4 regions of the Clostridium nitrophenolicum genome follow, and region 3 is predicted to be linked to each of the others. Evidence: riboswitches for the same ligand, from Rfam matches in the RefSeq annotation. Region 3 holds a riboswitch; each other region holds the start of a gene.

Region 1 (3,176 bases), 250 kb from region 3:
TAGAACTCAGATCTCAGCTGATAGTTTCCTTTTAGCAAAAGAAGCAATGGAGGCTTTTGAATTTACTAAGTATATTGGGAAAGCAAAGGTTGTTCTTGACCCTTTGGGTGTCATTGCTGCGATTACGCCCTGGAACGCAAACAATTCTCAGATAGCTATAAAAGTTGCTACAGCCATATCGGCAGGCTGCACGATAGTTGTGAAGGCCAGTGAATTCTCCTCCATTCAGACTCAAATATTGGCTGAATGCTTCAATGATGCTGGACTGCCTGCCGGTGTAGTTAATATTGTATATGGGTTGGGAACTTCGGTTGGTGCTGAATTATCCCGTAATCCGGATATTGCAATGATCTCATTTACAGGCTCTGTGAATACCGCAAAAGCTATACAGCATAGTGCTGTTGATACAATGAAAAGAGTAGTTCTGGAATTGGGAGGCAAATCAGCAAATATCATTCTCGATGATGCTGACTTGACAAAAGCGATTCCTCGTGCAGTTACGAGTTGTTTTGGAAATCATGGGCAAATGTGTATTGCCGGCAGCAGATTGCTGGTACCAGAACATAGGCTTGATGAAGTGAAAGAACTCATTAAAGTGGCTGTCGAGAATACTAAGGTAGGCTATCCATGGGAAAAGGACACCTTCATTGGTCCAATGATGAATGAAAATCAATACAGACGAGTTCAGCGATATATCAAAATTGGTATAGAGGAAGGTGCGGATCTAGTAATTGGTGGGGAAGGACACCCAAAAGGTTTAGAGAAAGGTTATTTTGTAAAACCAACAGTTTTTGCAAATGTAACCAGAGATATGACGATTGCTAGAGAAGAAATATTTGGACCCGTGCTATCTATTTTAACGTATAGAACAGAGGAAGAAGCGATAGAAATTGCAAACGATACAGAGTATGGCTTAGGGGCATATATAAGTTCCTCTAACATAGAAAAAGCGAACCAAATTGCTTCTCAGCTTGTTGCCGGAACAGTTTACATTAATGATGTTATTCTCGAAATGAGGGCTCCATATGGTGGCTTTAAGCAATCTGGAATCGGCCGAGAGGGTGGCATATATGGCCTCGAAGAATATCTTGAGCCTAAAACCATAATGATTTCTGATTAAGCATTACGTAACTACACTCTGGAAATTGTTTCTCTATTATAGAAGGAATAGATATAATCCATCACATAATAAAATCCAGGAGCAAATCCACCTAAAGGTGGAGACGCAAAGCCATAGGGTCTAAGGCACTTTTGTGCTATGATAGCCTGGCTGCCGGAAATCATGAAAAGGTAGCATCATTTACAGATGTGAGTATTTATGAAAACCATACACAGCCCTATCCGCAAGAGGGTATTGAAAATAATACGGAACAGTCATCAATTATCAACAGGTTTCCAGCCCTGGTGACTGAGTTTAATGATGATAAGCTGACAGGGAGATTTGCGTGGATTGAATCAATTGTTGATCCGGTATTGGTCGCTAAACTAAAAAAGCTCTCATCAGATGACTTGGAACTCCTGACTTTTATGGTGATTGAGGGACACAGTCAGGGAGATTGTAGAATAAAAAAACTGCACACTCTCACCTTAAATGAGAATGTGCAGTTTCTTACATTCCTATATTTATTTGATACTTTTCACACTACATTCTCAAAACGTAGTATATTCCTAATAAATATTTTCGATTCAACTTTTTTATAAATAATTAAACTTTTTTCAAAACGGTTAAACTTTTTTATAAAGCTACATTTATCTTTGAAGAATATAACTCTCTCAAATGTAAATTATAGAACAATATCCTGGAAATCTTCATTTATAGAAATTGGCTTTTTTAACCTGCATCAGCCTTAAGCGAGCTGAAGTCCAAATTCTTAAGGTGTTCACGTTGGATAAATACCATCAATTTATCGCCGTCATGCCAACACCATTCAAGGTTGTCGTCTGAACTAATTGTCAACAGTGAAATCCATTCTGTTCCAGGTGTTGGATCATAAGCTAGTGTACAATGTGATGGGTACCCTAGAAGGTAGTCAGAACTTTTATGTAAAGATTCGCGTATTTCGCTGTAAATGTCATTTTCTTCTTCATCGAAAGGCCAGTTCTTCACTTGGTATTCATCATACGGAATGTCAATCGTTGGGGAAAACTCAATAACAGTTGCCTTACCAACAATAGAATTAGGTGGCATAATAGTCTCTAGGTTTGTAGTCTCTGGAGTAAATATTACGTGAATATATCCTTCATCCCAAGTTTCCAAATAACACTCTCCTTCAGAATCATCTACAACGAAAAGGCTGAGAAGTCCACTTTTTGGAAGACTCGTTTCTGTACTTGTAATTTCTGAAAAATTGATTTGACCAAGAAAACGGTATGGTTTCATATTATATGTAGGCCATTCAGTGCCTACTGGCAAATCAGGTGCGCCTCCAAAGCGACTACAGCCCAAATATGGCTGGCTATTTCCATTTTTTAAAATATCAATTGCTGGACGTATAACTTGTATGAAAAATTCCTTATGTTTTGAAACATCTGACTGTATTACTATCTCTAAAAATTTGTCAATATTCATGATAACCTCCTAAAACTTCTTAGTTTGATTGTACTTTAGAGTGAAGATTGTTATTTTCTTAAATTTGTTCTTTATATCAGACTAGGAATCAGTAAATTCTATGCATCCATGCCAGCCCAATAAAACACCATGCATTACACAACAAGATAGTATCCTACATGTATAACAAAAGCCGCATAGAGTAAGACTTTTAGCTTGTTGTGGATTTAACTGGTGGAGGCAAAGCGTGACCTTTAAAACCCACTACTTAAACTCATTATTTCATTTTCCGTCAACTAGTTGTCTCTTGTACCATCCCTGCATATTTTAAATAGTGTTGCTATTCTTTTATTCAGTAGCAAAGAACTAAGAATAATTAATTATATTTTTGAGAATGGACATACTTTTCTACAAGTGTAACACGAATATATAGTTCCTCCACCAGGTGTTGAGGTACCGCATACTTGTCTACATCTTTTTTGATTTATTGTAATACCATCTAATGCAGATTGAGGGCATGATTTTAGACAAATATTACACCTTTCAATACATAAGTTGTGTGCTAAAGCATCTGAAGTTAATTCTTTATTTGTAATTACTGCTCCAAGATAAAGTCTATTACCATATT
Region 2 (3,176 bases), 1.4 Mb from region 3:
TGAACTGAAGTTTGGAAATATAGCCCGGGATGTAAGTCAATTTTCGGCCTTATAGCCCTATATCACAAAAGCAATTATCTTCCCCATCTTTATTTTTTGCAACATACATTGCCTTGTCAGCTTTTACTATTAATTCATCAATACTATCTCCATTCTTCGGATAAAAGCTAACTCCAATACTTAATGATATATTTATTTGTTTTTCATCATTTATGATTTTGTTTTTATTATTAATAATTCTCGAAACTATAGATTTATAATTATTAAAGCTTTTTATATCCGGTAATAATATTAAAAATTCATCTCCACCATATCTAGCAACTACGTCATTTTTTCTTGTAGCTTTCGTTAATATATCAGCAACTCTAACAAGAACTCTATCACCTACTTCATGTCCATATGTGTCATTTATGTTTTTAAATTTGTTGACATCTATAAACATCAATCCTAACAATTTGTTGTTTCTTTTGGCACCATCTAAAAATTTCTCAGCATATTTATAAAATAATGTTCTATTTGCAACACCTGTTAACTTATCATAATAAGCTAAATTTTTTATAATCTTTTCTTTTTCTTTTAATTCCTTATTTAATAGATACAAATCATGAACGTATTTTCTTAACTGTTCAATATGAAGAAATTGATTGGTTACATCAATAAACTCAAGAAGAATAACATTCCTGTCGTCACTTCTCAATTTACTTATTTTTAAATTTAATTTTTTATCAATGCTGATCAAATCCTTGTGCATAGCCGCCGAGAGAAACATTTTACATTCATTTTGCATTATATTTTGTATTAAATCTTTAAAATATTTTTTATTTAAGCCTGGTAAAACGCTATATATGTTCCTTTGAAGTACATTTTCCAATTTTATACCAGTCAAATATTCCATATAATTATTCCAATATAATATTTCATATTTTTCATTTAATACTATAGTTCCTTCGTCTATACAATCTAATGTATCACGTAATATTTTATCCATTAAAATCAGCTTCCATCATATATATTTTTTTCAATATCTCGTCTAAGAACTTTAATGTCAAATTAATTACAATAGCTCCTTCAATCTTTGAATCCTCTATATTAAAGGTTACATATAGCATTAAAATATATGCATATTCTTCATTTTCTATGAATTCTTCGATATCCATACTATTAAACACTTTTATTTCAGGTATCATATAATTAAACTTTATATTTATATAATTTCCAATTTCTCCAATAATAGAATTTAAAACTATGTTTCCTACCTCTTTTATAATATCAAAGTCTATATCTGTAAAATTCAAATCACAATATTCATCTTTGCTCTCCTCATGAAGACAAAGGTTTATAAAGTTTCTCATTTTATCGGCAGGAAAAATCAGGCTGGCTCTTCCAGCTGATCTTTCTTTGAAGGAAATTGAGGACACCATAATAGCGCCTTCTATAATATCATTAAAATATTTATCCAATTGAATTTTGTTATCTTTTATGTCCAATATCTCTATATCAGGTACATTTAACAATATTTTTTTATCAATTATTTCTGAAAGAATGCTAGCTGATTTACCAACACTTATATTGAATAATTCTTTTAACATATCTTTTCTTAGTGCAGTATCATTCATTTTAAATCATTCCTTATCATATCACATATAAGTTTTGCTTTTTCATCATTAAAAGGTTTATTTATAAATGACATTATACCTAATCCTTCTATCTCTTCTCTAACTCTTTTTTGTACGTCCGCAGAAGCTACAATTATTTTTGCATCAGCTTTAAACTCTTTTATTAACCCTATCATGTCATTTCCACTCATATTTGGCATCAATAAATCTACAAAGGCATAATCCGGATTAATTTTTTTGTATTCTTCTATTCCTTCTTGTCCATCATTTGCAAAATGAATATCAACATCTTCTAGATACTTTTTTATTAAATTGGCCATTATTCTTTGAGAAAAATTAGAATCATCAACAATCAAAATTTTTAACATAATGAATTCCTCTCTTCTATGTTTTAACTTTTATATAATAAATTCAAAAAAAATAACAATTAATTAATGTTAATTAATTAATTGTTGGCAGGGTGCACCACTAGCTCAAAATTCCCAAGGTGCCCACATAAAAGGAATTTTTCATTGCTTCCAACTTTTATAAAACTTTTAAATATATCTGAACTATTATATAAATACAAACAAAAACAATAATACAACTATTCATAATAATCAATGTAATTTTACTAAATAAAAGCAAAAAAATCAACATTTAATATTTAATGATGTAAATTCCATCATTGAATCATTTAATTATTTATGCTATTTCTATTATATTTCATAAGTTATCTTTAATATAACTTAAATCTAAGATAATTTCATATTTGTAATAAATAAAATCACTCCCTGCATTAATTTTGCATATTATTAGTATAAGGAGTGATTTATCATGTCTCACGATAAAACAAAATCTAATTATAGAAATATAGTTGCTGGTGTAGATGAGAAAGTTCCCACCGAAAATGGGAAATCGATAATAGCTATAAATTTTGATAATGCAGCTACTACTCCTCCACTTAATTCTGTTTTAGATGAAATAATGGATTTTTCAAAGTACTACTCATCAATTCACAGGGGGACAGGCTACAAATCCATATTTTCATCTAAAATTTATGAGGATTCTAGAAAAATTGTGTGCGATTTTGTTCACTGCGATTATCGTGAAAATACAGTTATTTATGTAAAAAACACTACTGAAGCTATAAATAAATTATCCTCTGCTGTTTCAACTATATATAAGGATTGTGTAATTCTAACAACAAGAATGGAGCATCACTCTAATGACTTACCTTGGAGAAATAAATTTAAAGTTGATTATATAGACGTAGATGATTTAGGAAAATTGAAAATAGATGATTTAGAAAGTAAGCTTAAAGAATATAATGGAAAGGTTAAGCTTGTATGCGTTACAGGGGCTTCCAACGTTACTGGCTATAAAAATCCAATATATAAAATAGCTAGCATCTGTCACAGTTATAATGCAAAAATATTGGTAGATGGAGCTCAACTAGTACCTCATTATCCTGTTCGCATGAAATCCTCACACAAGAAAAGATGCATAGACTTTCTCGCATTTTCAGCTCACAAAATGTATGCTCCTTTTGGTACAGGCGTTCTTATAGGGCCTAAGGAA
Region 3 (3,176 bases):
GGTAATTTTGCGAGTGGGAACGAGCAGGGGTTAATTACCCAGTGTGACCACTGAAAGGAGGAAAGAAATATATGAAAGAAAAAAATAGCAAAAGCATTATAGACTATATTATTGTATATTGCGGATGTATTCTTCAAGCCTTTGCGGTTACATCAATCTTAAAACCAGGTGGACTAGTTGTAGGGGGCTTTACAGGTATTTCACTTATATTAGCTAAAATGATAAATATTAAATATACATTTATTTATTACTCCCTATGTATTTTAGTTTTGACAGCAGCCTGGATTGTTCTAGGCAAAAAAGAAGCTTTAAAGATTATTCTTTTATCTATCACATATCCAATTATATTAATCTTCTTTGATAACCTTAATTTGAACTTTATTGATCTTGCTCCTAGTGATAAATTATTATACTGCATATACTATGGAATTATTGCAGGTGTCGGTATGGGTTTAGTACTAAAAAAAGGCTTTTCACAAGGGAGCTCAGATACTCTTGCTAAAATAATTCATAAGAAGATATTTCCCTATATAAGCATTGGACAAATTCTACTTATTATCGATATATGCGTTCTTGTCTTGTCTGGATTTGTTTTTGGACATACTGCAATATTATATGCTATTATTATGCAGATGATATATACAAAAGCAGTTGATACCATCCTGTTCGGTTTTGGATCATCTTTGGTAAAAATGGTTATCCTTAGTAGTGAAACAGATGAAATTTCTAATTTTATCATGAATACAATTAACCGCGGAGTTAGTATTGGTCAAATTTTAGGTGCTTATTCTAATAAACCTAAAAGAAAAGTTATCTTGATTTGCTCTACCCGAGAGGCAATGGTTGTTAAAAATTATGTTGCAAAAGTAGATAAATCTGCATTTGTCAACCTTGTTCCTGTAATCTATGCATGGGGAAAAGGAAATGGATTTGATGAGTTACAGTTAGATTAAATAAGTAAAACCTGGCTATCATATAGGATGCCAGGTTTTATTTTGAATATGTAAAAAGCATCTAATATTGATGCTTTTTTATTTAATAATTAATTATCAAAAACTAATATTTCTTTGAAACAGAATACTCATCACTATTTTTAATCATTGTATAGTTTAATTTTTTACTATTAAAAATTGAATCATATGTTGTGTCTATAGTAACCCATTTGTTATTTAAATAAACTTCATTCCAAGCATGATAAGCTTTAACATCATTTTTATATCCCTTTACTAATTTTGTTGGGACACCTACACTTCTTAACATAGCTGCAAATAAAGCTGAATAATCATAGCACATTCCTTTTGAAGATTTAAAAATACTTTCTACATCAGGAACATACTCATCATCTATACGACTTATTTTATTATAATCATAACTTATATTCTTTACGACATAATCGTAAATACTCTTAATTTTTTCATCATCAGTTTTTAAATTTTTAGTTAGCTCTTGTGCTTTTTTTACTACATTCATTTCTTGATTCCAGTTTATATTTTCAACTGAATTTAAGTAAATATCATTTTCATTTTTTAAATCTAAATTTATTTTTTCTGATTTAACTACAACGTATTCATTACCATTACTATTTTCTAATAAAGCAACATTATATTCACCATTACCTAACTGAAGTGGAATATTTGTCTGTGGTTTTAAGTTATAGAAATATTTATTGTTCCCTTTTTGAACCATTATTTTTGTCTTAACATCTTTGTTTGCATTATAGTTTACCTTTAAAAGTCCTTTATTTAACTCAGTTTTATCAAATATGCTAGTATCTGAATAAGCTAACACCGGCTTCGTAGATAAAAGCATAAAAATAAATATTACAAAATAGCAAGTAGCTTTTTTTAACATATTCTATTCTCCTTTCGGTAACTGGCTGCCATGATATAAATATAACTTATACCTAAGGCCCTATAGCTTTGCGTCACTACCTTTCGATAGTTTTGCCTTTATCGGTGAAGAATCACTCGATAAAAAATTTTATTTAACTATATTATAATACACACTTAAATCTTTTTCACTATTTTTTTTGCTTTTTTATCTATTTTCATTTAATTTTTCCTTTAATAATAAGACGACCTGTTGGATTAATCATAGGATTACATGTTATCAAAGTAATCTCTCTATCTACTTTATTACTATTTAAGACCCAAGTTTCTTCTGGTTTTACTAAAAATTTTTCATACACAGTATATACATATTCCTGTGATCCATCAAAAATTTTTATTTTATCTCCTATCTCTATCTCTGATAATCTATTGAAATTTCTACCATAAGTATGACTTCTATGTCCTGCTAAAGCATAGTTACCAACTTGACCAGGTTTAACATCAGTATTAACAGATGCTATTGAAACACTTAAGTTTTCTTGTGAAGCCCCTTGTAAAATAGGCTGATATAAATTTATTTTGTCAATTTTAATTGTGCATGTAGAATTATTATTTGATTCCTGCAAATTACTGTTATTAGTTTTCAATTTTGTTTTATCTTCACTATTCTCTATATTATCCTTGTAAATCAAATCTAATTTCTTCATAATTTCTTTTTGTTTATACGTATAATAATATTCTGATAGCTTAGGGTAACAAATTATTACAATTCCTATAAAAATCAATAATGTAGAAATTATTCTCCTCATATAACCTCCTAGTATTGTATAAGTTCAATTTCATCCCCCTAACACAACAGTGACAGTACAAATTATAAGAACTCTAAAAGTCGAATAAAAAGAACCTCTATAATATATTAATATAGAATACATTATAGAGGTCTAATTATTAAATTACACTATTTTTTTGCTTTTTCTTGAATTTATTCTTAATCCAGCAATTAAAAGCAATGTTCCTAAAGCATAATATGGAATAGAACTTCCTTCACCAGTTTTAGGTAATAACGATGCTCCGTCTGCAATTTTATCTTGTGGTACAGCTACTTTTTTTGGAGCATAATAGTATACTACTTCTGTAGTTCCGTCTATATATTTACCTTTTTCATTACTTGGTACTTCAACTAGCTCATATCCATCAATGTCTTTCGCTGTTGTAGAGTATTCTGTTCCTATTAGCTTCTTGTCAGTAATTTGTGACGCAATTTCTTTGTTTGTATCTCTATCTAAATACTTAATTACTAACACGCCTTCTTTAATTTCTGGATTTCCTTCAGGAACTTTTTCATCT
Region 4 (3,176 bases), 2.1 Mb from region 3:
TCAACACAATAGTCTCCGCATGTATTCCGCTTTATTCAGTTTTCAAGGAACAACGGCTTGTCAGCCTGTCAAAACACACTGTATGACAGTATGCTTTGATAGATTGGCAATAGTTTAAAAGAAATGAGCGCATGAGAAAATCACATGCCCTTTTCCCTTAAATCTCAAAATCCAGTATCATTTGTAACAATGCTGTTGTAAGATGTTCCTGCCTGTCCTTATCCACAACGTAGTATTTCTTCCCGTATTCATCTGAAAGAATCTTTGTAGACAACTTTGCTATGTAACCCTCGTAATGTTTCAAAATCTTTTGCATCGCCATAGCGTCACCTTCTGTAGCTGCTTTAATTGTGGTATATGGCAGGAGATTTTTTTGTTTCTTCACAGGTCTTCACCCTCCAATCGCCTTTTTAATGTTGCCAAAGCACTGATACGGCTGCGGTAAATAGTGCTACGGTTTTTTCCAAGTTCCAATGCTATTTCAGCGTCAGACATTTCTAGAAAGTAGAACATCAGAAGAATGTTCCGTTTTTCTTCCGGTAGGCTGTCCAAAGCATTTGCAACCGCTTCATTCCCGACCTCCACATGGAATTTCAGAATCAGATAATACTTACCGTCCAGATGGTAGGTATCTAAAGTTTGCAGATGGTTCAGTTCCTTTTTCGGCAGTTCGGAAAACGGGCATTCTTTACGAAATTTTCTTCCGGAAGAACGGCGGCAGTTACTTTGTGTGCGAATCATGACCTTTCTTGCCAAACAATCAAATTGGTACTGAATAGTTGTCTGGAAATCACGGTTGGCCTGTTCTGTCAGCTCCTTTACCGGAATGGAATTGAAAGAAGATGGCTTCATAGAATATCACCCCCTTTCCAGCCAGCAGGGAGAGAAACTTCGGTTTCTCTTGCCCCCTTTCGCACTGACTCTCACCGGAGAGGTGATATTTGTTGCGTTTTTCAGAAAATATTTTGAGATATTTTTGAGAATCAAAAAAGGCACACAAACAGACTGTTTTTATCTGCATGTGTGCCTTTTTCATTTTTCTTATGTATTATTAAAAAACATATAAATGTTTGCTTTTTCCTATAATAAAGGAATACTTTTTTTACATTATTAGAAATTGGATTTAACTGACCAATCATACTATTCATGGGCTTGCCCCCTTGTAACTGCCATAAACCTAAATAGATAACCCCCTGTTTATTCTCTGTATAAGCCAAACCGTTACAGCAAGGTAACGGTTCCTCCCTTAACTGCTGGCAGTTATATACACGCATAAAAATACCCGCCAAACTCATGTTTTTTTTATTTGGCGAGTAGTTCATTTTGACTTTCGTCTATAAAGGTTTCTTCTAAATATATTCTCACTAAATGAGCAAAAGGAAAACCTGCCGTAAAGGGCAGGTTTTATACGTAATTCTTTACAGTAGCTAGACTATCATCGTGCTTTGACACCTTAGATCCTCGGCTTTGCGTCCTTGTCTTTCGGCAAGTTTGCCCTTTGACTAAATTCTATTTTATTTTCAAAATCTTGATGAGGATATAGAAATAGCGCCTCGATAATCTGATTTTTGTCATATCCAAGTGCTTTCATTTCATGTAGAAAGCGCTGTATTGTAAGCCGAACCAGTTCCTGACGTCTGCACATAATCTTTTGTTGATCTTTAATCACTAAATAACCTTTTCCTTTGTGGCTTTCCACCAAGCCTTCATGCACCAAAGAAATCATGGCATGCTGTACTGTGTTCGCGTTTACGTGAACTTCGGACGCTATTTTTCGTACTGAAGGAATTGGCATACCTGGTGCCAGTTCACCAGATAAAATCATATTTTGAAAGTGATTATGTAATTGCAAATAAATGGGTATCTCACTGTTGATGTTCATTCCACTGTCCGTCCTCCTGTATCATCCTTTGGCCTGTATCCAGATTTATGACTTGATCCGCCAGCCCACACATACGCTCGGTGAAAGTTATGATTAGGAGTACAGCCATGTAATGTATATCATCCTTCTTATGATTACTTCCTGTGTTTTTTTCCTGCATTTTTCGCTACCGTAGTTTTATCCTCGAAGCCTTTCATACAAAGCAACATAACGATTGATAGTGCTACCATAATGAGTAGGACACCGATTTCTACAGAAAGATTAAACGTGAGTGTACCGTCTCCCGTAAACTTGATAATTCCAAGGCCAGCGGTAATAGGATAGTAATCAGTCAATGCTCTGCCTGCTATAAAAATGCCACAGAAACCGTAAACAAATGCTAATCCAGTCCCGGCAAGAAAGCCGTTTTGTTTTCTACTAAAAAAAATGATGATAGGCAACACAGCCAGATAACAGCAAAGTCCTAATCCAATGAGTTGAAAGAACGATTTCATTATAAGAACCGGAGACATATCTCCATGGCAGAACAGCGCACCTAAGACAAATGTACATAGAAAGCTAAAAAAACCGTACAATGCAGTAACAAGCCCAACTGTAATCACTTTTCCCGCCAATAATTTACGAAATGGAATCGGTACAGTCAACATATTTTTCAATGTATGATCCACATACTCACGGTTTATGATATAGCCTCCGATCAGAACAATCATAAACGGAAAAGCCATGCTGAAGTTATTCCATATGACGCTGTTTGTATAACTTTCATACTGCATTATTTCATTACCACTGTTCTGCTGGAAAGCGGCTAAAAGTGCTGAAAACAACACGGCTACAATGCCGACCCAAAGAATGCTGTAGCGCTTAAGCTTTTGAAATTCTGTAATAATTATATTAATCATAGTTTCCTCCTAATCTTCCTGCTTTTTAAATATGAATGAAATCAGCAGGACTGATATTACCGCTATTAAGAACAGTATGCCTGCACAAACCGGAGTGGACAGCATATAGGGTTTTCTCATTGCAAGATATTCCGCGGTAAGTCCGCTCCAATAGGATGTCCACCAGCGCATAATGACTGGTGCGGGCAACACGGTAATAAGAGCATTGTTAGAAGCGAATTTTAACATGTTAAGTGATATGCCAAAATTTAAGATAGAATAAATAAAGGCAATTAAAATGGAAAAAATATAGCTTTTGTTGAAATAGACAATGAGAATAACCACGGGAAGGACTGAAACAAACAGCATAATGCCAAGGATGGCACTTAGTCCTAATTTAAAAGCAACTCCTTCCA

Evidence for each region. Region 3 has a riboswitch for cyclic di-GMP ahead of ACZ5N4_RS05325 (transglutaminase-like domain-containing protein). Riboswitches for the same ligand answer to the same signal wherever they lie in the genome.
Region 1: another riboswitch for cyclic di-GMP. It lies ahead of ACZ5N4_RS06555 (hypothetical protein); the one in region 3 lies ahead of ACZ5N4_RS05325 (transglutaminase-like domain-containing protein).
Region 2: another riboswitch for cyclic di-GMP. It lies ahead of ACZ5N4_RS11830 (response regulator); the one in region 3 lies ahead of ACZ5N4_RS05325 (transglutaminase-like domain-containing protein).
Region 4: another riboswitch for cyclic di-GMP. It lies ahead of ACZ5N4_RS15540 (hypothetical protein); the one in region 3 lies ahead of ACZ5N4_RS05325 (transglutaminase-like domain-containing protein).

The regions. Positions count from the first base shown of each region.
Region 1 covers NZ_AP042469.1:1,414,987-1,418,162, reverse strand. Annotated here, with positions in the region: gene ACZ5N4_RS06560 (aldehyde dehydrogenase family protein) at 1-1,120, shown strand, start outside; cyclic di-GMP riboswitch class I at 1,191-1,278, shown strand; gene ACZ5N4_RS06555 (hypothetical protein) at 1,252-1,701, shown strand; gene ACZ5N4_RS06550 (YwqG family protein) at 1,832-2,569, opposite strand; gene ACZ5N4_RS06545 (4Fe-4S binding protein) at 2,929-3,176, opposite strand, start outside.
Region 2 covers NZ_AP042469.1:2,523,734-2,526,909, reverse strand. Annotated here, with positions in the region: gene ACZ5N4_RS11840 (GGDEF domain-containing protein) at 50-988, opposite strand; gene ACZ5N4_RS11835 (chemotaxis protein CheC) at 981-1,616, opposite strand; gene ACZ5N4_RS11830 (response regulator) at 1,613-1,984, opposite strand; cyclic di-GMP riboswitch class II at 2,062-2,145, opposite strand; gene ACZ5N4_RS11825 (aminotransferase class V-fold PLP-dependent enzyme) at 2,433-3,176, shown strand, end outside.
Region 3 covers NZ_AP042469.1:1,165,186-1,168,361, reverse strand. Annotated here, with positions in the region: gene ACZ5N4_RS05330 (YitT family protein) at 72-953, shown strand; gene ACZ5N4_RS05325 (transglutaminase-like domain-containing protein) at 1,057-1,851, opposite strand; cyclic di-GMP riboswitch class I at 1,865-1,958, opposite strand; gene ACZ5N4_RS05320 (class D sortase) at 2,048-2,638, opposite strand; gene ACZ5N4_RS05315 (MucBP domain-containing protein) at 2,783-3,176, opposite strand, start outside.
Region 4 covers NZ_AP042469.1:3,264,468-3,267,643, forward strand. Annotated here, with positions in the region: gene ACZ5N4_RS15530 (helix-turn-helix domain-containing protein) at 158-385, opposite strand; gene ACZ5N4_RS15535 (RNA polymerase sigma factor) at 382-852, opposite strand; gene ACZ5N4_RS15540 (hypothetical protein) at 984-1,295, opposite strand; cyclic di-GMP riboswitch class I at 1,420-1,506, opposite strand; partial or broken gene ACZ5N4_RS15545 (GntR family transcriptional regulator) at 1,679-1,882, opposite strand; gene ACZ5N4_RS15550 (ABC transporter permease) at 2,017-2,781, opposite strand; gene ACZ5N4_RS15555 (ABC transporter permease) at 2,791-3,176, opposite strand, start outside.